Regions from separate parts of the Eubacterium sp. AF34-35BH genome, predicted to be linked through region 2. Evidence: predicted binding sites of a transcription regulator. Region 2 holds the regulator's gene; each other region holds the start of a gene.
The links. Region 2 encodes HrcA, which represses chaperone genes, less so after heat shock. Its sites were predicted from a motif close to TGTTAGCACTCNNNNNNNNNGAGTGCTAACA; they were not measured.

Region 1 (10,202 bases), on a different contig from region 2:
TAATTTTAACTTTCTTTGCTGAAGAATATGCACCCTACACTTTTGTCTTTCCATTCATTGAGAATGCTCTGATTTCCATGTAATTCCTTTGTTTGCTGTATTAGAAGGATTTAATTTTCAGTTATTTTGACGAAAATCGTAATGTGAATTTAAAAATTCACCCTTCTATATTAAACTCACAATTAATTATACATAAAAAAATAGAAGCATTCTGATATATTTATCTCATACCAAAATACTTCTATCTTTCATATTTCTCTTAAATGATTTTCTAAGAATCTATATTATTTTGCTTCAATATATCCTTTTGCAACTAAAAGCTCTGCTGATAAAACAGCTCCACCTGCAGCGCCTCTAAGAGTATTATGTGATAAGCCTACAAACTTGTAGTCATATACTGTATCTTCTCTTAAACGTCCTACAGATACGCCCATACCGTTTTCAAAATTAACATCTAATGAAACCTGTGGTCTGTTATCTTCTTCTAAGTACTGGATAAACTGCTTTGGAGCACTTGGAAGTTCTAATTTCTGTGGTTCGCCACTGAAGTTTTCTAATGCTTCAATAAGCTGTTCCTTAGTTGGCTTCTTAGCAAACTTAACAAATACAGCTGCTGTATGTCCATCTAAAACAGGTACTCTGATGCACTGTGTTGTAATAACAGGTGATGTAGCCTTAACGATTTCTCCGTTTTCAACTTTACCCCAAAGTCTAAGTGGTTCCTGTTCTGACTTTTCTTCTTCACCACCAATAAAAGGAATAATATTTCCTACCATTTCAGGCCAGTCTTTAAATGTCTTTCCTGCACCTGAAATTGCCTGGTATGTTGTTGCAACAACTTCTGTTGGTTCAAATTTCTTCCAAGCTGTAAGTACAGGAGCATAACTCTGAATTGAACAGTTAGGTTTTACTGCAACGAAGCCTTTCTTTGTTCCAAGTCTCTTCTTCTGTGACTCAATTACTTCATAATGTTCAGGGTTAATTTCAGGAACAACCATAGGAACATCAGGTGTCCATCTGTGTGCGCTGTTATTTGAAACAACAGGTGTTTCAGTTTTTGCGTAATCTTCTTCTATTTTCTTAATTTCTTCCTTTGTCATATCAACTGCACTGAAAACAAAATCAACAGTTTCAGCAACTGCTTCAACTTCATTTACATTGTGTACAATCATTTTCTTAACTTTTTCAGGCATTGGAACAGTCATTTTCCATCTGTCACCAACTGCTTCTTCATAAGTTTTTCCAGCAGAACGTGGACTAGCTGCTAATGTAACAACTTCAAACCATGGATGGTTATCTAATAAAGTAATAAATCTCTGTCCTACCATACCTGTTGCTCCAAGTACGCCTACTTTTAACTTTTTGTCTAATTTAATCATTTTTCTATCCTCTCTATATAATTAAAATAAATTGTTAACTAATTAATTATCGGACTGTGCCGAAATGGTAGTTTCTACAACGGTAACCGTTTCAGTAACTGACTCTTTCGCCTTATTCTTTTTTATATTTTCTTCTCTTTCAAGTTGTATCTGCTTAGTATATACATCTCTACTTTGTACCCATGTATCGGACATATTCATAATGCACACCTGAGCCATAAAGTAACAAAACATCCATACAATTATCATTCCTGACAAAGAAGAACCAAATGTATGCTTCTTAAAAAAAGGCAACTTTTCTCGATATTTAAAGTCTGATAAAAAAAGCAACGGACTAAAAAATAAAATTGCAAAGAACAGATATTTTTCAATCATTAATATATAATCTATTGTTTCAAACTTATAATGAAGTAATTCTCCTACAATAGATGCGCCAATAAAATAAGCCATGGCAGCATAATACAAAAGTGCCGGAATCATTTTATACGCCTTTGCAGACCTTAATCCGAATATTTTTACACCATCTTTCATGAAGTTTCTCCTTTTCAAAGCTTCTGGCGCGACTCGAACGCGTGACCCATTGCTTACGAGGCAATTGCTCTACCAACTGAGCTACAGAAGCATATTGATAATAAATCAATAAATGTATCATTCAACTATATTTATATAATGTAGTTAATTCACATCAAAACTGTCATTTATTATAATCTAAAATAAACATTATTGCAATTAGCAATTACTAACTATTATTCATTGAACATATAAATTTACTTTGTTATAATATACATTATGATAAGTTTAAAAATAAATGATATAAATAATTTTATGCAAAAACTATTAATTGGCAATGCTTTTGACAGTTTTTTACTTTGCGAAGGCGAAGTTGATACGTCTAATACTTTTGCAATTAACGGACGTATTAATCAAAAGTTTTACAATGCTGATGAGCTGGAAGCAATTCCTGATGAATTTGTATATTGGAGGGACATTAAGCACATATTCTTCGAAATGATAAAAGGACACAAAGTTCCCAGCAAGATGAAACTTGTTTTTGCATTATCCAAAACTAAATATTCTGATATTTTAATGAAATCCCAGATGGCTATATCTGAAAGTGAAATTGGTGGGCTATACATACATGTTATGTTCGAAGACAACTCCCTACATATTATAACAGGAACTTCAATTAACACTTTCACCATGGACAAAACCCTTGATAAATATTGGGATAAGACTATCAGCAACTTCCTTAGCGAACATTTTAACTGTGATTTACTATAAGTTTTAATGATTTTTTATTAAAATATGAACAAATAGTAAATTTTTAGCACTCTTCTCTGTAGAGTGCTAATTTTTTATTGACTTTTGTTTTTTGTGCGTTAAAATTAATTTTGTTGATAAAAAATCAATGTATAAATACAAAATTTAATTTTCTACAGTAGTTTTATTATTTTAAGACTACTTATTTTAAAATAATTAATTTAAAGGAGTGATTTTGTTATGGCAAAAAACGGAAGTTTATCAATTAACAGCGAAAATATTTTTCCAATTATAAAGAAATGGTTATATTCAGACCACGATATTTTCTTTAGAGAATTGGTTTCTAATGGATGTGATGCTATCACTAAATTAAAGAAGTTAGACATGATTGGCGAAGCTAACGTCCCTAGCGATGAAGAATTCAAAATACAGGTATTAGCAAACCCTGAACTAAAAACTCTTACATTCATTGATAATGGTATCGGTATGACTGAAGATGAAGTTGACGAATACATTAACCAGATTGCTTTTTCAGGTGCTGAAGCCTTTTTAGAGCAGTACAAAGATAAAACATCTGAAGACCAGATTATCGGTCATTTTGGTTTAGGTTTCTACTCTGCCTTTATGGTTGCTGACAGAGTAACAATTAACACTTTATCATACAAAGATGGTGCTAAGGCTGTTCTTTGGGATTGTGAAGACGGCATGGACTTTACAATGTCTGATTCAGACAAAACTACAAGAGGTACAGAAATTACTCTTTATTTAAATGAAGACAGCGTTGAGTTCTGTAACTTATATCGAGCTGAAGAAGTTTTAAATAAATACTGCTCATTTATGCCTATAGAAATTTTCTTATCAGATCCAACTAAGGAACCTGAATACGAAACAATTTTAGAGGAAGAAGTTACAGACAAAGATACTGTTGTTGAACATATTGTAGAACCTGCAAAAACTGAAGAAAAAGAAAACGAAGACGGCACAAAGGAAACTGTTGAAGTTGAGCCTGAAAAGAAAAAAGCCAAAGTATTAAAACGTCCTGTAAGCATTAGTGACACTACTCCTCTTTGGACTAAACATCCTAATGAATGTTCAGATGAAGAATACAAAGCTTTTTATCATAAAGTATTTATGGACTATAAGGAACCTTTATTCTGGATTCATTTAAATATGGATTATCCATTTAACTTAAAAGGTATTCTTTACTTCCCTAAAATTAATACAGAATACGAATCAATCGAAGGAACAATTAAATTATATAACAATCAGGTATTTATTGCCGATAACATCAAGGAAGTTATACCTGAATTCCTTATGTTATTAAAGGGTGTTATTGATTGTCCTGATTTACCTTTAAACGTATCACGTTCTGCTCTTCAGAATGATGGTTTTGTTAAAAAGATTTCTGATTACATTACTAAAAAGGTTGCTGATAAATTATCAGGCATGTGTAAGACAGACAAAGAAAACTACGAGAAATATTGGGATGATATTAGCCCATTCATCAAGTTTGGTTGCTTAAAAGATGAAAAGTTCTGCGATAAAATGTCAGACTATGTTCTCTTTAAGAATTTAGACAATAAATATCTTACATTTAAAGAAGCTTTAGAAGAAAATAAGGAAAAACACGAAAACACTATTTTCTACACAAATGATCCTGTACAGCAAAGCCAGTATGTAAATATGTTTAAGGATCAGGGTATTGATGCTATTATTTTAAAAGACAACATCGACCAGCCTTTCATTTCACAGCTTGAAGCCAAAAATGAAGGTGTTAAGTTTAAACGTATTGATGATGAACTTAATGATTCTTTCACAGAAGAATTAAGCGAAGATGAGTCAAAAGATTTAACAGACAAGCTTACTGATGCATTCAAGAAAGCACTTGGACGTGATATTACTATTAAGGTTCAGAAATTAAAAGACGAAAATATTTCTTCAATGATTACTGTTTCTGAAGAAACACGTCGTATGCAGGATATGATGAAAATGTATGGTATGGCAGGTATGGATCCTTCAATGTTTGGCGGTGCCGGAGAAACATTAACTCTTAACGCTAACAACGATTTAGTTAAATACATTGTTGCAAATCCTGAAGGTGAGAACACTGAACTTATTTGCAAGCAGCTTTATGATTTAGCTTTAATCAGTCATACTCCATTAAATCCTGACAGCATGACAGCATTTATTGAACGTAGCAATAAAATTCTTAAGATTTTAACTAAATAATTTGAGTCAGATAATTTGGGATGAATAAAATTTATACCAAATAATTTGAGTCGAATAATTTGGGCTGAATAAAATTTATATCAAATAATTTGAGTCGAATAATTTTAGCTAAATAAAATTTATATATTAATTTATACAACAAAAAATCCATTACTTCCATTTGTTAAGTAATGGATTTTTTATTATGTCTATACTATTAAATCTTTATTTTTTGATTTCTATTGCATTTACGGTTCTTTAACAAATATAGAAATCCAATATTATTTTTAATTAATCGTTTTTTATATTCTATACCACATACTCATTAAAAATCTGTTCTACTGCCTTCTCGTATTTAAATGTACTTTGAGACTTTCTTATCATTTTGGCTGTTTTATGTGGGTCTGTTGTTGCATAGGACAAATAGTTCCACATTTCAATCATCTTATTTAACAGATGTTTGTCAGCACTCATTTCCGCAGCAAAATCCCCGTACAACTTATCGTGAAACTGGCGTAAAGTTTCTTTGGAAATCTTCTCTCCACCTTTGATTTCATTAACAAGATTTGGATTTCTCAACAACCCTCTTCCTAACATTACAGAATCAACATCATAATTTGATACAATATCATTATAATCTTCCACCGAAAATACATTTCCGTTGTAACATAATTTATTTTTGCTTACTTTGTAGGCATAATCAAAACTCTCCATGTTGGGAAGTCCGTTATAAAGCTGAACTCTGGTCCTTGGATGCACAATTACTTCCTCAAAAGGAAACTTATTGTACACTTCCATTATCTCAGGAAATTCACTTTCATCAAAGATTCCAATTCTTGTTTTTACAGAAATTTTCATATCAAGCTTGATAAAAACTTCATCAAAAAACTTTTCCATTAAATGTGTGTCTTTTAAGAAGCCTGCTCCTCTTCCTTTTGGCACAACCGTCCCTGAGGGACAGCCGGCATTTAAGTTAACTTCGTTATAGCCCATTTCCTGAAGCTGCTTTGCCCCTTTTATAAAATATTCAGGATTATTTGCCATAATTTGTGGGACAAGATTAATATTTTCATTGTTTTCGGGAAGTAACTCACGAATTTCTTTTCCTTTTAATTTTGGATTATGACAGGGAGAAATAAAAGGTGCAAAATATTTGTCCGGTGAGACAAAAAACTTTGTAAATGCATTTCTATATATACGACCTGTCACTCCATCTATCGGTGCAAAATATAATTTCATATCTATCTCCATTTTTACTTTTTATCTTTAGCCTGCTCTAGTATAACAAAAGTTTTTTCCAAAGTACACTGCCATTATTTATTCAATTTTAAAGGACAATTTAACAATTATAAAAAGTACCTACTAACACCCATTAATATAAAACATAACTAACATCCACTAATAAAAAAGAATATTTGAAAAACAACATTCAAAATGATATACTTTTATAGTTGTAGCTTAATATATCTTTATGATATTAGCTACTAAAAATAAGAGAAATAAGCGAGGTATACATATGAAATTATGGGGTGGTCGTTTTACTAAAGAAGAGAATCAGTTAGTTCACAATTTTAACGAGTCTCTTTCTTTTGATCAGAAATTCTATGCACAGGACATTCGTGGAAGTATTGCCCATGTTAAGATGCTTGGAAAACAAAATATAATTTCTGAGGATGAAATGAACCAGATTATTAAAGGATTAGAAGGTATCAAGAATGATATAGATAATGGAAATCTTGTTTTCACAAAGGAAAGCGAAGATATTCACAGTTTTGTTGAGGCAAACTTAATCGAAAGAATTGGAGATGCCGGCAAGAAACTTCATACAGGACGTAGCCGTAATGATCAGGTTGCACTTGATATGAAACTTTATACAAGAGATGAAGTTGTTGAAATTAACCAGTTGTTAAAAGACCTTCTCTCTTCACTTTTAAAAGTTATTGACGCAAACACAAATACATTTATGCCTGGTTTTACACATTTGCAGAAAGCTCAGCCTATTACTTTGGCTCATCATTTTGGAGCTTACTTTGAAATGTTTAAAAGAGACAGAGACAGACTTGATGATATTTACGATAGAATGAACTACTGTCCTTTAGGTTCAGGTGCTTTAGCCGGTACTACTTATCCTTTAGACAGAGAATATACTGCCAGTCTTCTTGACTTTGCAGGCCCTACTCTTAACAGTATGGATTCCGTATCTGACAGAGATTACATTATTGAATTATTAAGTGCTTTATCTACAGTAATGATGCATTTAAGCCGTTTCTGCGAAGAAATCTGCATTTGGAATTCAAACGAATATAGATTTGTAAATATTGATGATTCTTACAGCACAGGTTCAAGTATTATGCCACAGAAAAAGAACCCTGACATTGCAGAATTAATCAGAGGTAAGACAGGTCGTGTTTACGGTGCCTTAACATCAATTCTTACAACCATGAAAGGTCTACCACTTGCTTACAACAAAGATATGCAGGAAGATAAGGAACTTACATTTGATGCTATTGATACTGTAAAAGGATGTATTCTTTTATTTACAGGAATGATTGACACAATGACATTTAACAAAGATGTTATGGAAGCAAGCACAAAGCATGGCTTTACTAATGCTACAGATGCTGCTGACTATCTTGTAAATCATGGGGTACCATTTAGAGATGCTCATGGTATTGTTGGTCAGTTAGTTTTATTCTGTGAAGAAAAAGGCATCGCCCTTGATGATATGACTTTGGAAGAATATAAGGCAATCAGCCCTGTATTTGAAGACGATATATATGAAGCTATTAGCTTAGAAACATGCGTTAATAAGCGAATGACTATCGGTGCTCCGGGACCTGAAGCCATGGAAAAAGTCATTAAAATTTACAAGGAATATTTAAGCAAATAATATTCATGCTAAAATTTATAATAACACATTATATTATTATGAATCTGAGCATAAAAAAAAATTACAAATAAACACACTCTAAAAGTTATACTTACAACTTATAACTATAACTTTTAAGTTAAAACTATTAATAATGATTTTTATATAAGTTTTTAAAAAGGTTATAAAAAAGGTTGTTTAAACAAAGTGATAACTGTAAAAAACAGTTCACCTAAAAGTTTAAACAACCTTTTTATTATGTTATTTATAAGCTTATTGCTTTTAGAATTTCTCTTATGCATTTTCAAATTATTTTTTATGGAATTCCTGCTATATCTTATAAGTCTTTAAAATGGAACTGTTTCTTTCCTTTTGCATAATCATCAACAACATTTCCATTTCCAAATAATTTGTACTTGTAACTTACAAGACCTTCCAATCCAACAGGACCTCTTGCATGAATTTTACTTGTGCTAATTCCAACTTCAGCACCAAATCCATATCTATAACCATCAGCAAATCTTGTTGAACAGTTCTGATAAACTCCGGCAGAATCCACGTATCTCATAAATTCATTTGCAGTTTCACTGTTTTCTGTAATGATACAGTCTGTGTGATGGGAGCCAAAATAATTAATATGTTCAATGGCTTCATCTAATGAATTGATAACCTTTGCTGATACTATGTAATCCAAGTATTCTTTTCTGTTGTCTTCTTCTGTTCCCTGATTGCAACCTGTTAATTTGACGATTTCTTCTGTGCCTCGTAATTCAACATTGTTTTCTTTTAATGCTTCATAAAGCTTTGGTACAAATTCGTCAACTATATCTTTGTGAATCAATAATGTTTCTACAGAATTGCACGCTGAAACATACTGAGTTTTCGCATCTATTATAATTGGAATGGCTTTCTTAAAATCTGCCTCTTTATCTACATAAATATGACAAATTCCATCTGCATGTCCCATTACAGGAATTTTTGTATTATTCATAATATACTGCACAAAAGCATTAGAACCTCTAGGAATAAGCAAATCTACAGATTCGTTGCATGTTAAAAGGTCTGTAATTTCTGATCTTGCTTCTAACTGAAGCATGCAGTTTTCAGGCATACCTGACTTTATAACAGCCTCGTAAATTATGTTAAACAACACTCTGTTGCTGTTCATTGTTTCACTACCACCCTTTAAAATAACGCAGTTTCCACTTTTTATGCAAAGGGATGAAATCTGTATTAAGGCATCAGGTCTCGCCTCAAAAATAACGCCAATTACACCTATAGGACAGGTTTCTCTATAAAGAGTCAAGCCCTCATCTAACTGTCTGTGCATATCCTGTTTAAACAAAGGATCTTCCAGTTTAACTAAGTCTTCAATGCCTGCAATTACATCTCTTAATTTTGTTTCATCAAACTTTAGTCGCTTAATAATAGGTGCTGCAACCTTATCAATTTCAGCCTGTTTTAAGTCCATTGCGTTTGCTTCAAAAATTTCCTGTCGTCTTGCCTTTAATTGTTTTACTACTTCCAGCAACGCCTTATTTCTGGCTTCTTCACTTGTTCCTGCCATTTTAGGTGAAGCCAATTTGACTGCCTTTGCCTCTTCCTTTATATTCATTCTCAACTCCTAACTTGCAATAAATGCATTATATTTAAGGATTACATATTTTACATGGATCATAGCCCTGATTTATAACATCTTCTCTTGTACCTGTATATATACCCTTATTTGACTCACTCATTCGCTTAACACTGCTACATGATGGTAAATGGAATTTGTGAGTATTCATATTTAAAACATATTCAACTTTTCCACTGCTTGATGTGGATTTCTTTGAACCTGATGTACCTGAATTTTTATTTCCGATATTATTTGAATATTTCTTATTATTTTCATTGTCTTCTGTGTTAGCATATTTACCTGTTGATTTGCTATCACCTGTTTTGTAAGTGATACTTACTCCAGGCTGTGCATTGTAACAATACACATTAAATTCAATGCCTGCACCTGAATCCTCAACAGAGTAACCTTCCATCAAGACACCACGTGCAACAATTTCAGAACCGCTAAATATAGGTGTCACTCTATACATTACGTGGTTGTTTGTTTCCTTCACATAATCGGCTACCATATTTTCAAAAGGTAACATACCATCAACATTCAAATATCTTGTTCCCGTAATCAGATTTCTTTCGTTGGCATTTTCACCTGTTAATTGATAGCCAATTAAATGACATCTGTTATACAAATATTTTCCGTCAACAAAAGAATATTTTATTGTATGCCAACCTGTAGGTCTTACAGAACCAATTGCACCACGCTTCTGTGTGGGCATAATATCTCTACCAACTGAAGCAACTGCCACGCCACATCTACCAAGATAATCTAATGAAGAATATGACTCAAAGGATTTTTTTGTTATTTCCTCCTTGGTAAAATATGGTTTGTTGTTATTTATAACTGTGTAAGCCTTGCCTTTAAATTTGAG
Region 2 (10,202 bases):
GGAAAATTTTATTACAAAAATTATGGAGGCAGTAAAAAACAATTGCCACTTATCTGATGATGCAGAGATTACTATTGAGTGTAACCCTGGAACTGTAACAGAAGCAAAATTAAACAGTTACAAAGAGGCAGGCATTAACCGAATCAGCTTTGGACTTCAGTCTGCAAATGATCAGGAACTTAAAAGTATTGGTCGTATTCATGATTTTGCAAAATTCAAAGAAAGTTATGAGTTGGCAAGAAAAGTAGGCTTTGAAAATATAAATGTTGATGTAATGAGTGCTTTACCGGGACAGACAGTTGAAAGTTACAAGCATACATTGGAGAGTGTGTTGGCAATGGAACCGGAGCATATTTCAGCTTATAGCCTTATTGTTGAAGATGGAACTCCATTGCAGGAAAGAGTCCAGGAGGCGGAAAGCAAAAATATTAATATTTTGCCGGACGAAGATGCTGAGAGAGAAATGTATTATTTAACTGAAAAAATGCTGGAAGAAAACGGATATGTACATTATGAAATATCAAACTATGGCAAGCCGGGATTTCAGTGCAGGCATAATATAGGTTATTGGAAGAGAGTGGATTATTTGGGCTTTGGTCTTGGCGCGGCTTCTTTATATAACGACAGCAGATACAGTAATACCGAAGATATTGATAAATACATTAGTTTGCTTTTGGATGGCAAAGATACAGATAGTGATTTTTACGGCGACAGTTTTATTTATCAGGATGACATCTGGGATATAACAGAGGATGCCATTTCTGTAATAGAAGGAAAAATCCAGCATTTAACAGAAAAAGATAAAAAAGAAGAATTTATGTTTTTGGGACTTAGAATGATTGAGGGAATTTCAAAAGAAGAATTTCATCAGGCATTTGACAGAAAATACGACAGCGTGTACGGAGAGGTAACAGAAAAATTAGTGCAGCAGGGACTTATAGAGGTCAATGGTGACAATGTACGTTTAACTAAAAAAGGCGTAGATTTAAGCAATTACGCAATGTCACAGTTTCTGTTGTAAGATTTATTTTAGTTTTATTTTAGTTTTGTGTAAGCTTATTATGTTTCGTGTAAGTTTACCAAGATTACATTGTGAACTTTGTGTGATAACTGTTTATAAATGTTGTTGGTAAAATTTGGTTATGATATACTTGTAAAGTCAAAAGAAATAGGGGGTGATATTGTAGATTAAGGAAAGAAAAAATAGAAATGAAACTATATGGTCAAGCAATATTATGAAAAGAAAACGAGGTAAAGAGATGGGAAAATACAAGTATTTGGTAATTTTTATTGCATTAGTTACTTTTGGATTAGTAGGTTGTGGAAATACTAATACCAGTGATAAGGGAACAGAAGCAACAACAAGTAGACAGGAAGTTGAAAGCTACGCAAAAAATCAAACCAGTGTGTTATGTGATTATTATAAGGATGAATCAGGAGTATGGCATGCTGAAGGAAAACAATATACTTACAGACTTATATTAACAGGAAAAAGTAAGAATGCTGCTAAAAAGTCTAAATTTGTGGTTCTTTCAAACAACAAAAATATTACTTTCCAAGATGTAGCAGATAGCATGTTATCAAATAATTCAGAAGACCGATTTGATGAAAACAAGACGATAATAGTTGAAATGGAATAATTGATAAATCAAAGAATTTGTGATGATTAATGATGTAACTTTGAATAAGAAGACAGCTCTTTTTTTGGAGCTGTCTTCTTATATAATAGAAAAAAATTGGAACTCCTATTAAATAAAAATAATTTGTTATGGATGCACACTAGAACGAAAATAAAATTCTTTGATTCTTTTGGAATAGATAGTATAATATAAAACATATTATAAATTACAAACGGAAAAGAGGGATTATTATGGACAGAAAAACAATATGCATTTACGGATCATTCTCACCTTACGTTTCAGAAGAAAAGTTAAAACCATATTATGATATGGGAAAGAAGTTAGGAGAAAAGTACGACCTTATTTATGGAGGTGGTGCAGATAGTACACTTGGATATATGGCAAGAGGAATGCACGACGGAGGTGCTTACATAACAGGTGTATATCCAAAGGCATTTAAGGATATGAACGTGTTCAAAGGATGTGATGAGGAAATTGTTTGTGATTCAATGGCTGAGCGCAAAGGACATTTTGAATCGGAAGCTGACGTGTTCATTGTTTTACCAGGTGGCGTTGGAACAATGGATGAGTTATTTGAAGCAATTGTATTAATCGAAAAGTATATGATTGAAGGAAAAGTAATTATTTTTAACCACAATGGTTTTTATGATACATTACTTAAATTTATGGATGAAATGAAGGAACAGGGAATGTTCCACTGCGATTTATCAAGGGTGTATAGCGTGGCAAATACATTTGAAGATATTGAAAAGATGATTGTGAAATAATAAAAATTTGACTAAATTGCAAATGTGTAGTAAAGTACAAAATACAAGCTGTTCATAAAGTAAACTATTGTGAACAGCTTTTGTTGTGGTTAAAAGGAGATACAGAATGATAAAATTTTTAATTGACTCAGGTTCTGATTGTAATAAGGAACAGTTACAGGAAAAAGGGATAGAGTACATACCAATAGCAATTAGTATAGGAGATAAGAGTTTTAGAGACGGCGAAATTTCTAAGGATGAATTTTATAAATTAACACAGGAATCAGAGGAGTTCCCTAAAACAGCGCAGCCATCACCGCAGGATTTTATTGATATATTTGAAAAAATTAAGGCAGATGGAGACGAACTTATATGTATTTTACTTTCATCAGGTTTAAGTGGCTTGATTCAAAGTGCCACATTAGCTAAGAACATGGTTGAATATGATAAGATACATATAGTTGATTCATTATCGGCTACTTTTGTTATCAAAGTTTTAGTTGATTATGGTATTCAGCTAAGAGACAGTGGGAAGACGGCAGAAGAAATAGTTGCTGCTATTAAAGAAATTCAGCCAAAGGTTAGAATGTATGCAGTGCTTGATACATTGGATAATTTGTATAAAGGTGGTCGCTTGTCAAAAATCGAAGCAGGAATTGGTACAATTGCAAAAATAAAGCCTTTAATTTATTTTACAGAAGATGGAAAAGTAGGTATTAAGGCAAAGAGCATTGGAAAGAAAAAAGCTTTAAATGATATTATGAAGTTGATTTCAAACGACACAATTAATACAGACTTCCCGGTTTACAGCATGTATTCAATAGGAACTGTAAATAATGAAACTTTTACAGACAGATTGAAAGAAGCTAATATTGAAGTTTCAGACAGATTACAGATTGGACCAACAATTGGTACACACATCGGACCTGAAGCATACGGAATTGTTTATGTAGCAGAGTAATTCTTGGTTTATGGTCTTATAAAAGAACAAGGAAAATAAGAAAATATAAAGCATTAACATAAAATCAATTAAAGTGTTTATGTTAAAGAGAATAAGAAAGTTGTTGTTAGGATAATATTCTATAGTTTAACGGACTTAAGAGTATTAAAATAATGACAACTTTTTTTAACATTTAATTTACAATTCTTTTTAAAATAAAGTGTTGACAAAGAATATTGATAGTGATAGATTAGACCATAGAAAAGATGTTAGCACTCAAACAACATGAGTGCTAATAATCTTAAAACCATAGAAAGGAGTAATCTATGGAACTGAATGAAAGAAAAGAAAAGATTCTGGATGCAGTAATTAGAAATTACTTAGAGACAGGGGAACCGGTTGGCTCAAGAACAATTTCTAAATACACAGATTTGAATCTTAGTTCAGCAACAATCAGAAATGAAATGTCTGATCTTGAGGAAATGGGTTATATAGTTCAGCCTCATACATCAGCAGGTAGAATTCCTACTGATAAAGGTTATCGATTTTATGTAGACCACATGCTCAAAGATAAGATGTCAGAATTAGATGAGCGTGAGAAGAAGGTTAGCGAGAAGGAAGACTTTTTAATTGAAAAAGTTGACAAGGTTGAGACACTTCTCCAGAATATGGCAAAGGTTTTAGCAAACAATACAAACTATGCCACAATGGTTTCTTCTCCAAAGTCTCAGGGAAACAAAATCAAATTCATACAGTTATCTGTACTTGAAGAAAAACAGTTGTTGTGCACAGTGGTTTCCGATAAGAACCATGTAGTGAATAAGATTGTTAATGTTGACAGAGTTGTAAGTCAGGAAATGATAGTGAGACTTAACGTGGCGCTCAATACAGCACTTGCAGGTTTGACTTTAGAGGAAATTAACTTAGGTGTTATTTCAGCATTGACTTCACAGGCAGGTGAATATGAGGATTTGGTTAATGAAGTGCTTAAAGCAATAACAGAAGCCATTTCCACTGAGGAGCAAATGAAGATTTACACATCAGGAGCAACAAATATTTTTAAATATCCTGAACTTAGTGATAAGGAAAGAGCAAGTCAGCTTCTTACCACACTGGAAGAAAAATCACAGTTAACAGAATTGATTAATGAAAGTGATGAGGAAACCGGAATTCAGGTTTACATCGGTGATGAGAGTCCGGTTCAGTCCATGAAGGATTGCAGTGTTGTAACTGCTACTTACGAATTAGAAGATGGTTTCAAAGGAACAATTGGTATCATTGGTCCAAAGAGAATGGATTATGAAAAGGTTGTTGAAACATTAAGAGTTGTAAAAGAACAGTTAAATGAAAACTTTAACGACAAAGAATAAATTTAGAAAGGAAAGTCCAATGGAAAAGGAAAATAAGGACTTGGAAGAAAACCAGGAAGTGGATGTAGAAGAAACATCTGCAGTGGAAGAGAACCAAGAAGTTGAGAATTCAGAAGAGAAGGCTGAAGAATCTAATGAAACACAGGAAACGGAAGATGCTTCAGAAGAGAAAACTGAAAAGAAAAAGAAAAAAGGCTTTAAGCGAAAAGATAAGAGAGATGAACAAATAGAAGAACTTAATGATAAATATCAAAGACTATTTGCAGAATTTCAAAATTTTAGAAGCAGAAGTGATAAAGAAAAAACAGCAATGTTTGAAACAGGCGCAAAATCAATTATTGAAAAGATTTTACCTGTAGTTGATAACTTCGAAAGAGGAGTTGCAGCACTTAGTGAAGAAGATTTAGAATCACCTGTAGGACAGGGAATGAATCTTATATATAAACAGTTACTTCAGACTCTTGAAGATATTGGAGTTGAAGCAATTGAGGCGAAGGGAAAGGAATTTGATCCTGAACTTCACAACGCTGTAATGCATGAAGACAATGACGAACTTGGTGAAAACGTTGTGTCAGAGGAATTACAGAAGGGTTATAAATACAGAGATACAGTGGTAAGACACAGTATGGTAAAAGTAGCTAATTAGTTTTATTTGAAATAATCATATATTTATTAGGAGGAAAATAAAATGGGAAAGATTATTGGTATTGATTTAGGAACAACAAACTCATGTGTAGCTGTTATGGAAGGTGGAGAACCTACAGTTATCACAAATGCAGACGGAGCAAGAACAACTCCATCAGTAGTAGCATTTAAGAAAGATGGAGAAAGATTAGTTGGTGAGCAGGCTAAACGTCAGGCTGTTACAAACGCAGAAGGAACAATCTCATCAATTAAAAGACATATGGGAACAGATTACAAGGCAAATGTAGCAGGAAAAGAATATACACCACAGGCTATTTCAGCTATGATTCTTCAGAAGTTAAAAGCTGATGCAGAAGCTTACCTTGGTGAAAAAGTTACAGAAGCTGTTATTACAGTACCTGCTTACTTTAACGATGCTCAGAGACAGGCTACAAAAGATGCCGGTAAGATTGCAGGACTTGATGTTAAGAGAATTATCAACGAGCCAACAGCAGCAGCTTTAGCTTATGGCCTTGATAACGAAGGCGAACAGAAGATTATGGTATACGATTTAGGTGGTGGTACATTTGATGTATCTGTTATCGAAATCGGTGATGGTGTAATCGAAGTTTTAGCAACAAACGGTGATAACAAACTTGGTGGTGATGACTTTGATAAGAAAGTTATGGACTACATGGTAGCAGACTTTAAGTCAAAGACAGGAATTGACCTTTCAGGTGACAAGATGGCTATGGAAAGAATTAAAGCTGAAGCAGAAGATGCAAAGAAGAAACTTTCATCAGCTACTCAGGTTGAAATTAACATCCCATTCATTACAGCAAATGAACAGGGACCACAGCATTTAAATATGACACTTACAAAGGCTAAATTTGATGAATTAACAAGAGACTTAGTTGAAAGAACAGCAATCCCTGTACAGAATGCTTTAAAGGATGCAGGAATTTCAGCATCAGAACTTAGCAAAGTATTATTAGTTGGTGGTTCTACAAGAATCCCTGCTGTACAGGATAAGGTAAAACAGTTAACAGGTCATGAACCTTCCAAGAAGATGAATCCTGATGAATGTGTTGCACTTGGTGCTTCAATTCAGGGTGGTAAATTAGCAGGTGATGCAGGTGCCGGCGATATCCTTCTTCTTGATGTAACTCCACTTTCATTATCAATTGAAACAATGGGTGGTGTAGCTACAAGACTTATTGAAAGAAATACAACAATTCCTACAAAGAAGAGCCAGATTTTCTCAACAGCAGCAGACAACCAGACAGCCGTTGATATCAATGTTGTACAGGGTGAAAGACAGTTTGCCAGAGATAATAAATCACTTGGTCAGTTCAGACTTGATGGAATTCCACCAGCAAGAAGAGGTGTTCCACAGATTGAAGTTACATTCGATATTGATGCAAACGGTATCGTAAATGTATCAGCTAAGGACCTTGGAACAGGTAAGGAACAGCACATCACAATTACAGCAGGTTCAAATATGTCAGATGAAGATATTGATAAGGCTGTAAAAGAAGCTGCAGAATTTGAAGCAGCTGACAAGAAACGTAAGGAAGCAATTGATGCTAAGAATGAAGCTGATTCAATTATTACACAGACAGAAACAGCAATGAATGAAGCTGGTGATAAATTAGCAGATGCTGATAAGCAGGCTGTTCAGGCTGACATTGATGCATTAAAAGCAACAGTAGCAGCAATTGGTGAAAATGAACCAACAGATGCTCAGGTTGAAGAATTAAAGGCTGGAAAAGAAAAATTAATGAATTCTGCACAGCAGTTATTCTCAAAGATGTATGAACAGGCACAGGCTGCAGGAGCACAGGGTGCAGGTCCTGACATGGGAGCAGGTTCAAAACCGGAAGATGATGTAGTAGATGGAGACTTTACAGAGGTTTAAAATAGATCATGGCAGATAAAAGAGATTATTATGAAGTGCTAGGCGTTGATAAGAACGCTGACGAAGCAACAATAAAGAAAGCATATAGAAAATTAGCCAAGAAATATCATCCCGATGCAAATCCGGGTGATGAGGAAGCTGCCACAAAATTTAAAGAGGCATCTGAAGCATACGCAGTGCTTAGTGATGCAGACAAGAGAAGACAGTATGACCAGTTTGGTCATGCTGCCTTTGATGGTGGTGCAGGTGGCTCCGGCGGATTTGATTTTAACAATTTTGACTTCGGTGATATTTTTGGCGGAAGTGGATTTGGAGACATTTTTGGCGACCTATTCGGTGGCGGTGGACGTAGAGGCCCTAGCAATGGACCAAGACGTGGAGCCGACGTTAGAACAGGACTCCGTATTACTTTTGAAGAGGCTGTATTTGGCTGTAAGAAAGAAGTTACAATTAACTTTAAGGAAGAATGTAGCACTTGTAAAGGTAGTGGAGCAAAGCCAGGCACATCTCCTGAAACATGTAGCAAATGTGGTGGTAAAGGACAGTATGTATCACGTCAGCAGACTATGTTTGGCATGATGCAAAGCACACAGGTTTGCCCGGACTGTAATGGTACAGGTAAAGTCATTAAAGAAAAATGTCCGGACTGTCATGGAGTAGGCTACAAGTCTACAAGAAAGAAAATCATAATTGATATCCCTGCAGGTATAGACGATATGCAGAGAATCAGAAAAACAGGAGAAGGCGAGCCTGGAACAAATGGTGGTCCAAGAGGTGATTTACTTGTAGATATCAGAGTAATTCCAAGTAATGAATTTGAACGTAATGGAATGGATTTATATACAACAACATCTATATCTTTTGCACAGGCTGCTTTAGGTGGCGACATTCGTGTTAAGACAGTAGATGGCGATGTTAAGTTCAACATTAAGCCTGGAACACAAACAGGTACCCGCATTAGATTAAGAGGAAAAGGTGTATGCAATGTACACAATCAGAATGCAAGAGGTGATCAGTATTCAACGTTAGTTGTTAAGGTTCCAACAAAACTTAACAATGAACAAAAAGACTTAATCAAGAAACTTGACGAGATTTCAGGAAATTCATTAAAGGAATTTGATGATAACAAATCAGAACACGAGAAAACAAAAAAGAAGAAAAAGAAATTTTTCTAGTTTAGGAAATATGGATGGAAAAGAGCTGTGCTTTAACAATTTAGAGTTGTTAAGGCACAGCTCTTTTGTTTATATCTTATTTGTGTGGCTCTATTCATTCTTTTGTCTTTTGGCTCAATTTGCTATTGTTCGGGGGATACAGTTATGGCAGGTATTATGGTGTTTCCACCCCTAAGGAGTCATAACAATCTAAAAGGGGTGGAAAAAACTGAAAGTATAGAAAAATATGAGAAGAGAAAATTGAAGAAATGTCAGGAAATCCACCCCTAAGGAGTCATAACAATCTAAAGGGGTGGAAAAAACTGAAAATATAGAAAAATATGAGAAGAAAAAATCGAAGAAATGTCAGAAAATCCACCCCTAAGAAGTTATAACAATCTAAAGGGGTGGAAAAAACTGAAAATATAGAAAAATATGAGAAGAAAAAATCGAAGAAATGTCAGAAAATCCACCCCTAAGAAGTTATAACAATCTAAAGGGGTGGAAAAAACTGAAAATATAGAAAAATATGAGAAGAAAAAATCGAAGAAATGTCAGAAAATCCACCCCTAAGAAGTTATAACAATCTAAAAGGGTGGAAAGATTGAAAATATCTAAAAATGATAAGAAAACAAATGACAAGAAAATTGATAAATTTGCTTAAATTCTCTATGTGTGTTATGATATTTTAGTTTTATAGTAATAATTTATAAATATGAATTGAAAAGAAGATTGGAGTTTCTATGAAGTGGAATAAATATAGATTGAAAACTACAACACAGGCAAGTGATTTCGTGTGTAGTATTTTAATTGATCTTGGAATAACAGGTATGGAAGTTGAAGATAATATACAACTAACAGAGGAAGAGAAAAAAGCACAATTTATAGATTATTTAGCAGATTTGCCGGAAGATGATGGAACAGCTTATGTAAGTTTTTACACAGAGGAAGATTCACAGGATGCGGACAATGAAAAGTTACTTGATACTTTGAGAGAAAAGTTAAAAGAAGCAAAGTCATTTCTAGATGTAGGTGAAGGCACAATCGAGAAAACTATGACAGAAGATGTAGACTGGGTAAACAATTGGAAGAAATATTTCAAGTCATTTACAGTAGATAATTTCTTCATTAAGCCTACTTGGGAAGAACTTGATGAAAGTCACAAGAACATGGAAATGATAGAAATTGATCCGGGAACTGCATTTGGCACAGGAAAACATGACACAACTCAGCTTTGTATTAAGCAGCTTATAAAATATGTAAAGCCGGGAGATAAAGTTTTGGATTTAGGTTGCGGAAGCGGCATACTTTCAATTGTTGCAAAAAAACTAGGAGCAGCAGAAGTTACAATGACTGACATTGACCCGGCGGCAATTGAAGCTGTAGGAGAAAATTTTGCAGTAAATAAGATGTTAATGGACGATGTGGAAGTGCTTGCTGGAAATGTATTGGAAGATACAAAAATGCAGAAAAAATTTGAAACAGAGAAATATGACATTGTTGTAGCAAACATTTTGGCTGACGTAATTATTCCAATAGCAGGAATAGTTGACAGATTTTTAAAACCAAACGGCATATTTATTTCATCAGGAATTATTTATATGAAAGAAGACGATGTAAAAGAAGCCGTAAAAAAGAATGAAAATTTACAATTAACAGATGTGGTAAAGCAGGGCGATTGGCGCACAGTTATGGCAAAATTACAGTAAAATATTTAGGAGAAAAAATGTACAGATTTTTTGTTGAACCAAATCAAATTGGGGAAGAATCAATAGTAATAGTTGGAAAAGACGTGAATCATATAAAAAAT
Region 3 (10,202 bases), on a different contig from region 2:
TACTTTTTAAATAGGCGTTATAGCCATGAGTTTTAAGGTAATTTAAAATATACTTTTGACGTTTGTCACCGGATAAAACAGCAATAGGTTTCATATTCACCTCCATGGTATAAACTATGCAGATTAAAAAATAAAGTGAAAAAAATATAAAAATGTTGTATTATAAAGCAAAGAAAATTGATAATGGAGATAAATTATGGACGAGAAGATTGAACAGTGGAAGAAAGAATTTGAACTAAAGGATTTGAAACTTGTAGGTTACCGAGGTGGTTTTCCTATGATTGAATTCGAAAAAAACAAGTTAAAAAAGGACAATAAAAGGGAAATAGATAAAATTGTCAGAAGGGCAGAAATGTCAGCTGGTATGGAATTGGGAGTAGGTCTTAACTTTAGAAAAACAGCTTTTGTAATAATTAATGAAAATACGGTTGTTGTATGTGGTTATGAGACAATTATTCAGAGAATTTTAGAAAATATATTATAAAATCCATATTTACAAAATGTAATAAATAAAGTACAAAAAACGTCAAAAAAGTTAAAAAGAGAAAAGAGTTTGTAATAAAAATGTAATATTTTATTGACAAACTGTAACAAATGCTGTAATATACTCCTTGCGCAACCAAATTGCGCAGAAAAGGAGTTATATTATGAACAGAGTAAAAGTTGTTACTTGTACAGCACTTATAATATTTAGTTTGGCAATTGTAGCAATACAGGCACCGACATTAACAGGTAATAAAAGTGATAAGCAGGCAAATAACCATACTGAAGTAATTACACAGAACGAAGAGGGGAAAGTTGTTAAAGAATTAAATGAAAACTCAAAACTTTCTGCAAATTTCTTAAACACACAAGAAACAAAACTATTTTTAAATACACAGGAAACAGAAAAGGTTATTATTTCACCAAATACAGGTGTTAGCAAACAGACAGCTACTAAAGCACAGGCGAAGAAAGCTAAAAAGGCTAAAAAACTTAAAGCAAAGAGAGCTAAGGCTAATAGATTAAAAGCTAAGAAGGCTAAGAAGCTTAAAGCAAAGAAAAAGGTAACAAAGAAGAAAACAAAATTAAGAAGTTTAGGTACTTTTAAAATTACAGGTTACTGCCCATGTTCATCATGTTGCGGTAAGAGCAATGGTATTACTGCATCAGGTAAGAGAGCAACAGCAGGCAGAACAATTGCCGCTGATACATCAAAGTTACCAATGGGAACAAAGGTAGTTATTAACGGTCATACTTACACTGTTGAAGATGTAGGTGGTGGAGTAAGAGGGAATCATATTGATATGTTCTTCAGCTCACATTCAGCTGCATTACAGTGGGGCGTTAGATACGTAGAAGTATTTGTTGCAAGATAGAACACTAAATATATAATTATAAAAAGTTTATTTTTACATTGAATACATAATTAACTGTTGAGTGAGTATTTTCTCAAATTTCGGTTAAATTAGTAAACAAGGTGAAGATAAACTTTTTATTATGCACAGCCCATTTATTCTTGAAAACATATTGTATTTAGTGTATAATTTTCTACACTATGGGTTAAAAACAATTATATTCTAATTAATTACATATTTTATTAAATGGATATGATGAAGTAATAATACTGGAGGCAAAAATGGATAAGGAACACATTAATACAGAAAATAATGAAAAAGTTGAGTCAAGAAACTTCATTGAAATGATTATTGACAAAGATTTAGAAGAAGGAAGATTCGACCATGTTCAGACAAGATTTCCACCTGAACCAAATGGATATCTTCATATAGGACATGCTAAATCAATATTATTAAATTACGGATTAGCAAAAGAATATAACGGAAAGTTTAATATGAGATTTGATGACACAAACCCTACAAAAGAGAAGGAAGAGTTTGTTGAATCAATATTAAAAGATATAAAGTGGTTAGGTGCAGATTGGGAAGACAGACTATTTTTTGCGTCAAATTATTTTGAACAAATGTATGAAGCTGCAGTTAAGCTTATAAAAAAAGGCAAGGCTTATGTTTGTGATTTGTCACCTGAAGAAATTAGAGAATACAGAGGTACTTTAACAGAACCCGGTAAGGACAGCCCTTACAGAGACAGAACTGTCGAAGAGAATCTTGAACTGTTTGAAAACATGAAGAACGGTGTATATAAAGATGGTGAAAAAGTATTAAGAGCCAAAATTGACATGGCAAGCCCTAATATTAATATGAGAGATCCTATTATTTATAGGGTTGCTCACATGACACACCATAACACAGGAGATAAATGGTGCATTTATCCTATGTATGATTTTGCTCATCCAATTGAAGATGCAATCGAAGGGGTTACTCATTCAATTTGTACATTGGAATTCGAAGACCATAGACCATTATATGACTGGGTAGTAAGAGAATTAGAGTATCCAAATCCACCTAGACAGATTGAGTTTGCTAAGTTATATGTTACAAATGTTGTAACAGGTAAGAGATATATTAAACAGTTAGTTGAAGATGGAATTGTTGACGGTTGGGATGATCCAAGACTTGTTTCTATTGCAGCTTTGCGTAGAAGAGGTTTTACACCTGAATCAATTAAGATGTTTGTTGAATTATGTGGTATTTCAAAGAGTAACAGCTCAGTTGACTATGCAATGTTAGAATACTGCATCAGAGAAGATTTAAAAGCTAAGAAACCAAGATTAATGGCTGTTTTAGATCCAATTAAAGTTATAATTGACAACTATCCTGAAGATCAGGTTGAATGGTTTGACGTTGCAAATAATGTTGAATGTCCTGAACTTGGAACAAGAAAAGTACCATTCTGTAAGGAAATTTATATTGACCGCGATGATTTTATGGAAGAGCCACCTAAGAAATATTTTAGATTATTCCCTGGTAATGAAGTAAGATTAATGAATGCTTACTTTGTTAAATGTGTGGATTACAAGAAGGATGAGAACGGTAAGGTAACAGAAATACATGTAACTTACGATCCTGAAACAAGAAGTGGCAGTGGATTTACAGGTAGAAAAGTAAAAGGAACTATCCATTGGGTTTCAGCACGTCATGGTGTTAAGTCAGAAGTACGTCTTTATGAAAACATTGTTGATGAAGAAAAAGGTAAGTTAAATGAAGATGGAACTCTTAACTTAAATCCTAACTCAAAGACAGTATTAACAGATTGTTATGTTGAACCAAACATTGCAGATGTTAAGCCTGAAGATAAATTCCAGTTTGTAAGACAGGGATATTTCTGTGCAGATTTAAAAGACTATACAGCTGAGCATCCTGTATTTAACAGAATTGTATCACTTAAGAGCTCATTTAAGTTGCCAAAGAAATAGAATGGAATTGGTATTAAGATTAATATAAAAAGAATATAAATTAAAAAGAAGTTTTTATTAAGATAGATATTTGGAAAGCAAAAATCGTATATCAATAAAGACTTCTTTTTGTGTAATAGGAAAGGTTCCAAACTTTATATAAAAGTCTGAAACCTTAAAAAGTATCAAAAATAAAAAGAAAAAGCAGGTGAATCTAAAAACAAATTTTCTAATTATGTTTTATAGATCATTTAATTCATCTGTAAGCAAATCATCATCTAAATCATCGCCATCAGAATCTTCTTCATATAAGTCGCCCTGTTCTTTTGAGTCAACTGTAACATCATCTTCAGTAACGAAATCGTCTTCTGTTACATCCTGATCAGTAAAGGCATCTTCCAAATCGTCTTCATCAAAAAGATTATCATCAATATCGTTGAGATGTGATGAAGAAGTAGAAGTCATCTTGTCGATTGTATTGTTAATTGTATCTGTTACTTTAGTTGCAACATTGCTAATCTTTTCTTTTGTAGCATCGATTTTATCTTCGCCAACTTTGCTTACAGCCATTTCGCGAAAATCTTTTGCCTTTTCACTTGCAATGTCAGCAGCTTCGTAAGCTTTTTCCTTTACCTGACTAGCTTTATCTTTAATAATATTAACATTGTCTTCTCCAAGCTTTTCAGATACGGTATCCTTAATCTTTTCAGAAGTGTCAATAATCTTATCTGCTGCACTATCAGCAAAATTCTTAACTTTTCGTTTGTTAATTGTAATTATAACCTTAGTAGAATCTCCGTTGTCATCAGTTGCAACATCAAATGCTTTTGAATCGTCAAAATCTTCAAAAATATCTTCGTCAATATCTTTTTCTTCCTTGCGTTTCTTCACATATAATGCACCACCAACAGCGGCTCCGGTAACTGCTGCTGTTCCAAATAATTTTTTTAAAAATCCCATATCTAAACCTCCAATTATTATTCTAAATATATTTGTATTAGTCGTTACAAATTTTCTTTAATTATAATACGAAACTGCTATAAAATAAAGTAAGAATATATATTTAGTATAAGCTTTTTTTCATGATATATTAATTGGCAAATGATTCTATTGAATCTGATAATTAAAAATGTTAGGCTAGTGTTATTATGAAATACAATAGGAGAAAAAAATGAGAATATACCAGCAAAAAAATAATACAATTATAGAGGGAATAAATGATTTTAATTTGGAACAGACTTTAGAATGTGGTCAGTGTTTTAGATTTTATAAGCAAAATGATAATGAATATGTAGTTGTTGCCTATGAGAAATTAATACATGTAAAACAGGAAGATGATAATTTGATTTTCTTCAATAATTCTATAGAAGAAGTCGAAAATATTTGGATTCATTATTTTGATTTAAAACGTGATTATGGAAAAATTAAAAATTTTTTATTGCGAAATGACAAAAAACTGGAACCTGCAATAAAGGAAAAATATGGCGTTAGAATTTTAAATCAACAGTTTCATGAAATGCTTATATCTTTTATTATTTCCCAAAATAAACAAATCCCCCATATTAAACAGCTTGTAAAAAAAATTAGCGAAAAATATGGAAATTATCTGGGTACTATAAACAATGAAAAATATTATTCATTCCCATCACCAAAGGTTCTTGGAACAATAACGGAAGAAAGATTTAGAGAAATGAAAACAGGTTTCAGGGCACCATATTTGGCTGATGCAGTGGAAAAACTTAGTAGTGGCTATTTATGTGAGAAAACTTTTAAGAATTTAAATGAAGAGCAGGCACGAAAAAAACTAATAGAAATTAAAGGTGTTGGTGAAAAGGTCGCCAATTGTGTAATGCTTTTCTCACTTGGCTACAGAGATGCTTTTCCAATTGATGTATGGATAAAAAGAATTATGGAGTCAGTTTATTTCAATGGTGAAGATACATCTAAGGAAAGGATTGCTGAATTTGCCAGAGAAAAATACGGAGAATACGGTGGCTATGCCCAACAATATTTATTCTGTTTTGGCAGAGATAACAAGGTAGGAAAATAAAAATGTAACAGTTTTGTTAATTTTTTATTATTTGGGTTGCATTTAATAAGAAAAGTGATAATATATGTATTAGTGATTAGCACTCATAATTAAAGAGTGCTAACAAAATATAAAAAAGCAGGTCTAGAACCTATGAATATAACATATGGAGGTAACAAAATGAAATTAGTACCATTAGCAGACAGAGTAGTATTAAAACAGTCTACTCCTGAAGAAAAAACAAAGTCAGGAATTATTTTAACAAGTCAGACACAGGAAAAACCACAGCAGGCAGAAGTTGTTGCAGTTGGTCCCGGTGGATTAGTTGATGGAAAAGAAGTAACAATGCATGTTAAAGTTGGGGATGTTGTTATCTTTTCAAAATATGCAGGCAATGAAGTTAAATTAGATGATGAAGAATACATTATTGTAAAACAGTCAGACATACTTGCAATAGTTGAATAATTTTTATAGGAGGCATTTATTATGGCAAAGGAAATTAAATATGGAGCAGAAGCAAGAAAGGCTCTTGAAGCAGGTGTAAATCAGTTAGCAGATACAGTAAAGGTAACACTTGGACCAAAAGGAAGAAACGTAGTTTTAGATAAATCATTTGGGGCACCACTTATTACAAACGATGGTGTAACAATTGCAAAAGAAGTTGAATTAGAAGATGCTTTTGAAAATATGGGAGCACAGATTGTAAAAGAAGTTGCAACAAAGACAAATGATGTTGCAGGTGATGGTACAACAACAGCTACAGTTTTAGCACAGGCAATGATTAACGCAGGTATGAAGAATTTAGCTGCAGGTGCTAACCCAATTATTCTTAGAAAAGGAATGAAGAAAGCTACAAATTGTGCAGTTGAAGCAATCGCTGACATGAGCAGTGTTGTAACAGGAAAAGAACAGATTGCAAAGGTTGCTGCAATTTCAGCAGGTGACGAAGAAGTTGGTAACATGGTTGCAGATGCAATGGAAAAAGTTTCAAACGACGGTGTTATTACAATTGAAGAGTCAAAGACAATGAAAACTGAACTTGATTTAGTTGAAGGTATGCAGTTTGACAGAGGATATATTTCAGCTTACATGGCAACAGATATGGAAAAGATGGAAGCAACATTAGAAGATCCTTATATTTTAATTACAGATAAGAAGATTTCTAACATTCAGGAAATCCTTCCTGTACTTGAACAGATTGTACAGTCTGGTGCAAAACTTTTAATTATTGCTGAAGATGTTGAAGGTGAAGCTCTTACAACACTTATCGTAAACAAGTTACGTGGTACATTTAATGTAGTAGCTGTTAAGGCACCTGGATATGGTGACAGACGTAAGGAAATGTTAAAAGATATTGCTATTTTAACAGGTGGTCAGGTTATTTCAGATGAACTTGGTTTATCTCTTGCAGAAACTAAAATTGAAGATTTAGGTAGAGCAAAATCTGTTAAGGTAACAAAAGAAAATACAATTATTGTTGATGGCCTTGGAGCATCAGAAGAAATCGAAGGAAGAGTTGGTCAGATTAAGGCTCAGCTTGAAGAAACAACATCGGATTTCGATAAAGAGAAATTACAGGAAAGACTTGCAAAATTAGCCGGTGGTGTTGCAGTAATAAGAGTAGGTGCTGCTACAGAACCAGAAATGCAGGAAAACAAGTTAAGAATGGAAGATGCTTTAAACGCAACAAGAGCAGCTGTAGAAGAAGGAATTATTGCAGGTGGCGGATCTGCTTATATCCACGCTTCAAAGAAAGTAGCAGAATTAGTTGATTCACTTGAAGGTGATGAAAAGACAGGAGCTTCAATTATTCTTAAGGCTCTTGAAGCGCCATTATTTACAATTTCAAAGAATGCAGGACTTGAAGGTTCAGTTATTGTAAATAAAGTAAGAGAATCTGAACCAGGAATAGGTTTTGATGCACTTAACGGAAAATACGTTAAGATGGTTGATGCCGGAATCCTTGATCCTGCTAAGGTTACAAGAAGCGCTTTACAGAACGCAACAAGTGTGGCAAGTACATTACTTACAACAGAATCCGTTGTTGCAAACATAAAAGAAGATGTTCCTGCTATGCCAGCTAACCCTGGTATGGGAATGGGCATGTAATTTGTGAAATTTGCCCCTGAAAATTTTAGGTCTGGAATTTTTATTAGAAATTGTACTAGTATTTTCGATTGCAGTGTGATATAATAATCAAAAATTATAAACCTTTACAACAAAAGGGGAGTAGTTGCATGTTTTACATGTTCTGGTTTTCGTCAGTACGTTCATAATTGAACCGGAGACCAGAGAACTAACAAGATTTAGTTGAACGAGACTTTTTGTGCATTATTTTTGATGCACAAAAATCTCGTTCTTTTTTATTTACAATGAATTCCAAGGGAATTCATTGTAAATAAAAAAGAAAAATGCAAATATTAGCAAGGAGGTTCCCATGGAAAATTATAAAAAAACAAAACAACAGCTAAAAGAACAATTTGGAACTCTAAATGGTCTAACATCAAAAGAAGCAGAAGAAAAATTAAACTCTTTCGGAGAAAATATTTTAGAACAAACAGAAAAGAAAACATTTTTTCAAATATTTTTCGACCAGTTTAAAGATTTACTTGTTATTATTCTGATTATTTCGGCGCTTATTTCATTAGCATCGGGTAATGTGGAAAGCACTATTGTAATTTTGGTAGTAATAATTTTAAATGCAATTTTAGGTACTGTTCAATATTTTAAAGCTGAGAAATCTCTTGATGCCTTACGAGAATTATCATCACCTGTGTCTAAAGTAATTAGAAATGGTGCGAAAATGGAAATTCCATCAAAAAAGATTGTGCCTGGTGATATTTTAATATTGGAAGCAGGAGATATGGTGCCTGCTGATGGCAGAATAATAGAGAATTATTCTTTACAGGTAAATGAAAGTTCTCTTACAGGCGAATCTTTAAATGTGGATAAGGCAGATATAGTTTTACAGGATGAAACTCCACTTGCAGATAGAGTGAACATGGTGTATTCAGGAACATTGGTAACTTATGGTAGGGCAAAAGTTATTGTCACAAATACAGCCATGGACACAGAAATTGGTAACATTGCTTCCCTTATGAATGACACCAAAAATAAGAAAACGCCTTTACAGATAAGCATGGATAATTTTAGCAAAAAACTAGCACTTGTAATTATGGGAATATGTGGTTTTGTTTTACTTCTTAGTTTAATTAGAGGGCAGGCATTACTTGACTCGCTTATGTTTGCTGTAGCACTTGCAGTAGCAGCGATTCCAGAGGCACTAACATCTATTATTACAATTGTTCAGGCAATGGGAACAAGCAGAATGGCAAAAGAAAATGCAATAATAAAGGATTTAAAAGCTGTTGAAAGTTTAGGTTGCGTGTCTGTTATCTGTTCAGATAAAACAGGTACTTTAACACAGAATAAAATGACAGTAGAAGATATTTATGTAAATAATAAAATCCTAAAACCTGAAAATTGTTCCTGTGATAATTTAACAGAAAGATTTTTAATTTATAATGCAATACTTAACAATGACTCAGAAATTTCAACTGAAAAAAATATTGGTGATCCAACAGAAACCTGTTTATTAGAAATGGTTGAAAGAGCTAATGTTTTAAAAAATGAAACTTATGTAAATCTTAGAAAAAAATTTCTAAGAGAAGAAGAAAATCCTTTTGACTCTACAAGAAAAATAATGAGTTCTCAGTATGAGATTGATAATAAAAAGATTGTTTTTACAAAAGGTGCTGTAGATGTTTTGATTAATAAAATTAAAAGTATAAGTTTGAATGGTGAAGTAAGAGAAATAAAAGATTCAGACATAAAAAATATAATGGAAACTAATTATAATTTTTCAAAAAATGGTTACAGAGTTTTAGCTTTTGGATATAAAGAAATTTACAAGGAAGAGAACTTAAGTTTTGAGAATGAAGAAGATTTTGTATTTTTAGGTTTGATTTCAATGATGGATCCACCAAGAACAGAATCAAAGGAAGCTGTAAAGCATGCAAAAGAAGCCGGCATACAACCAATAATGATTACCGGTGACCATAAAGAAACAGCAAGAGCCATTGCAGAGAAAATCGGTATTTATAATGAAAATGATTTGGTTATGACAGGGGAAGAACTTGACAGAATTAATGACAAAGAACTAAATGATAAAATCAAAAAAGTATCAGTATATGCAAGGGTATCACCTGAAAATAAAATCAGAATTGTTGACGCTTGGCAAAGACAGGGGAATATTGTGGCAATGACAGGTGACGGTGTAAATGACGCACCTGCGTTAAAAAAAGCAGATATCGGAATTGCAATGGGAATTACCGGCACTGAAGTTTCAAAAGATGCATCATCAATGATTCTTGCAGATGATAACTTTGCCACAATTATCAAAGCTGTTTCTAATGGTAGAAGTGTTTATAGAAATATTATTAATTCAATATTGTTCCTTTTGTCAGGAAACTTAGCTGCAATTATTGTTGTATTAATATGTTCATTGCTTAATTTAGATGTACCATTTAAGCCGGTTCATTTATTGTTTATTAATTTGTTGACAGATTCCCTACCGGCATTGGCAATTGGTATGGAAAAAGTAGATGAATCATTATTAAAAAGTAAACCAAGAAATCCTAAAAAGGGAATTTTTACGCAGAAATTTACAAAGGAACTTTTACTTTATGGTTGTTTAATTTCTATAGTAACTTTTGCTGGCTTTTTAATGGGGGATAGGACTTCGTCGTTAAAGGCAAGTACAATGGCATTTGCAGTATTAACATTGGCAAGATTATTTCATGGGTTTAACTGTAGAAGTGATTTATCAATTGTAAAAATAAAATTAGGAACAAATAAATGGATTATTGGAGCATTTGCAAT

Region 1: htpG (molecular chaperone HtpG) is a predicted target of HrcA. The motif match lies at 2,702-2,732, and genes of this name have one in related genera.
Region 3: DWZ69_RS09955 (co-chaperone GroES) is a predicted target of HrcA. The motif match lies at 5,417-5,447, and genes of this name have one in related genera.

The regions. Positions count from the first base shown of each region.
Region 1 is NZ_QUDZ01000008.1:80,920-91,121, reverse strand. Features, by position in the region: gene asd (aspartate-semialdehyde dehydrogenase) at 285-1,379, opposite strand; gene DWZ69_RS09875 (hypothetical protein) at 1,422-1,910, opposite strand; tRNA gene DWZ69_RS09870 (tRNA-Thr) at 1,929-2,001, opposite strand; gene DWZ69_RS09865 (DUF5721 family protein) at 2,205-2,660, shown strand; gene htpG (molecular chaperone HtpG) at 2,880-4,868, shown strand; gene DWZ69_RS09855 (tRNA-dihydrouridine synthase family protein) at 5,157-6,086, opposite strand; gene argH (argininosuccinate lyase) at 6,364-7,737, shown strand; gene DWZ69_RS09845 (glutamate-5-semialdehyde dehydrogenase) at 8,054-9,331, opposite strand; gene DWZ69_RS09840 (DNA/RNA non-specific endonuclease) at 9,366-10,202, opposite strand, start outside.
Region 2 is NZ_QUDZ01000010.1:21,061-31,262, reverse strand. Features, by position in the region: gene hemW (radical SAM family heme chaperone HemW) at 1-1,021, shown strand, start outside; gene DWZ69_RS10520 (hypothetical protein) at 1,260-1,640, shown strand; gene DWZ69_RS10515 (TIGR00730 family Rossman fold protein) at 1,871-2,407, shown strand; gene DWZ69_RS10510 (DegV family protein) at 2,514-3,347, shown strand; gene hrcA (heat-inducible transcriptional repressor HrcA) at 3,653-4,696, shown strand; gene grpE (nucleotide exchange factor GrpE) at 4,716-5,342, shown strand; gene dnaK (molecular chaperone DnaK) at 5,385-7,238, shown strand; gene dnaJ (molecular chaperone DnaJ) at 7,247-8,413, shown strand; gene DWZ69_RS12350 (hypothetical protein) at 8,558-8,683, shown strand; gene prmA (50S ribosomal protein L11 methyltransferase) at 9,136-10,101, shown strand; gene DWZ69_RS10480 (16S rRNA (uracil(1498)-N(3))-methyltransferase) at 10,119-10,202, shown strand, end outside.
Region 3 is NZ_QUDZ01000008.1:102,993-113,194, forward strand. Features, by position in the region: gene DWZ69_RS09925 (NAD(P)-dependent oxidoreductase) at 1-94, opposite strand, end outside; gene DWZ69_RS09930 (hypothetical protein) at 197-484, shown strand; gene DWZ69_RS09935 (3D domain-containing protein) at 648-1,358, shown strand; gene DWZ69_RS09940 (glutamine--tRNA ligase/YqeY domain fusion protein) at 1,619-3,313, shown strand; gene DWZ69_RS09945 (hypothetical protein) at 3,533-4,252, opposite strand; gene DWZ69_RS09950 (DNA glycosylase) at 4,464-5,342, shown strand; gene DWZ69_RS09955 (co-chaperone GroES) at 5,502-5,786, shown strand; gene groL (chaperonin GroEL) at 5,808-7,430, shown strand; gene DWZ69_RS09965 (cation-translocating P-type ATPase) at 7,759-10,202, shown strand, end outside.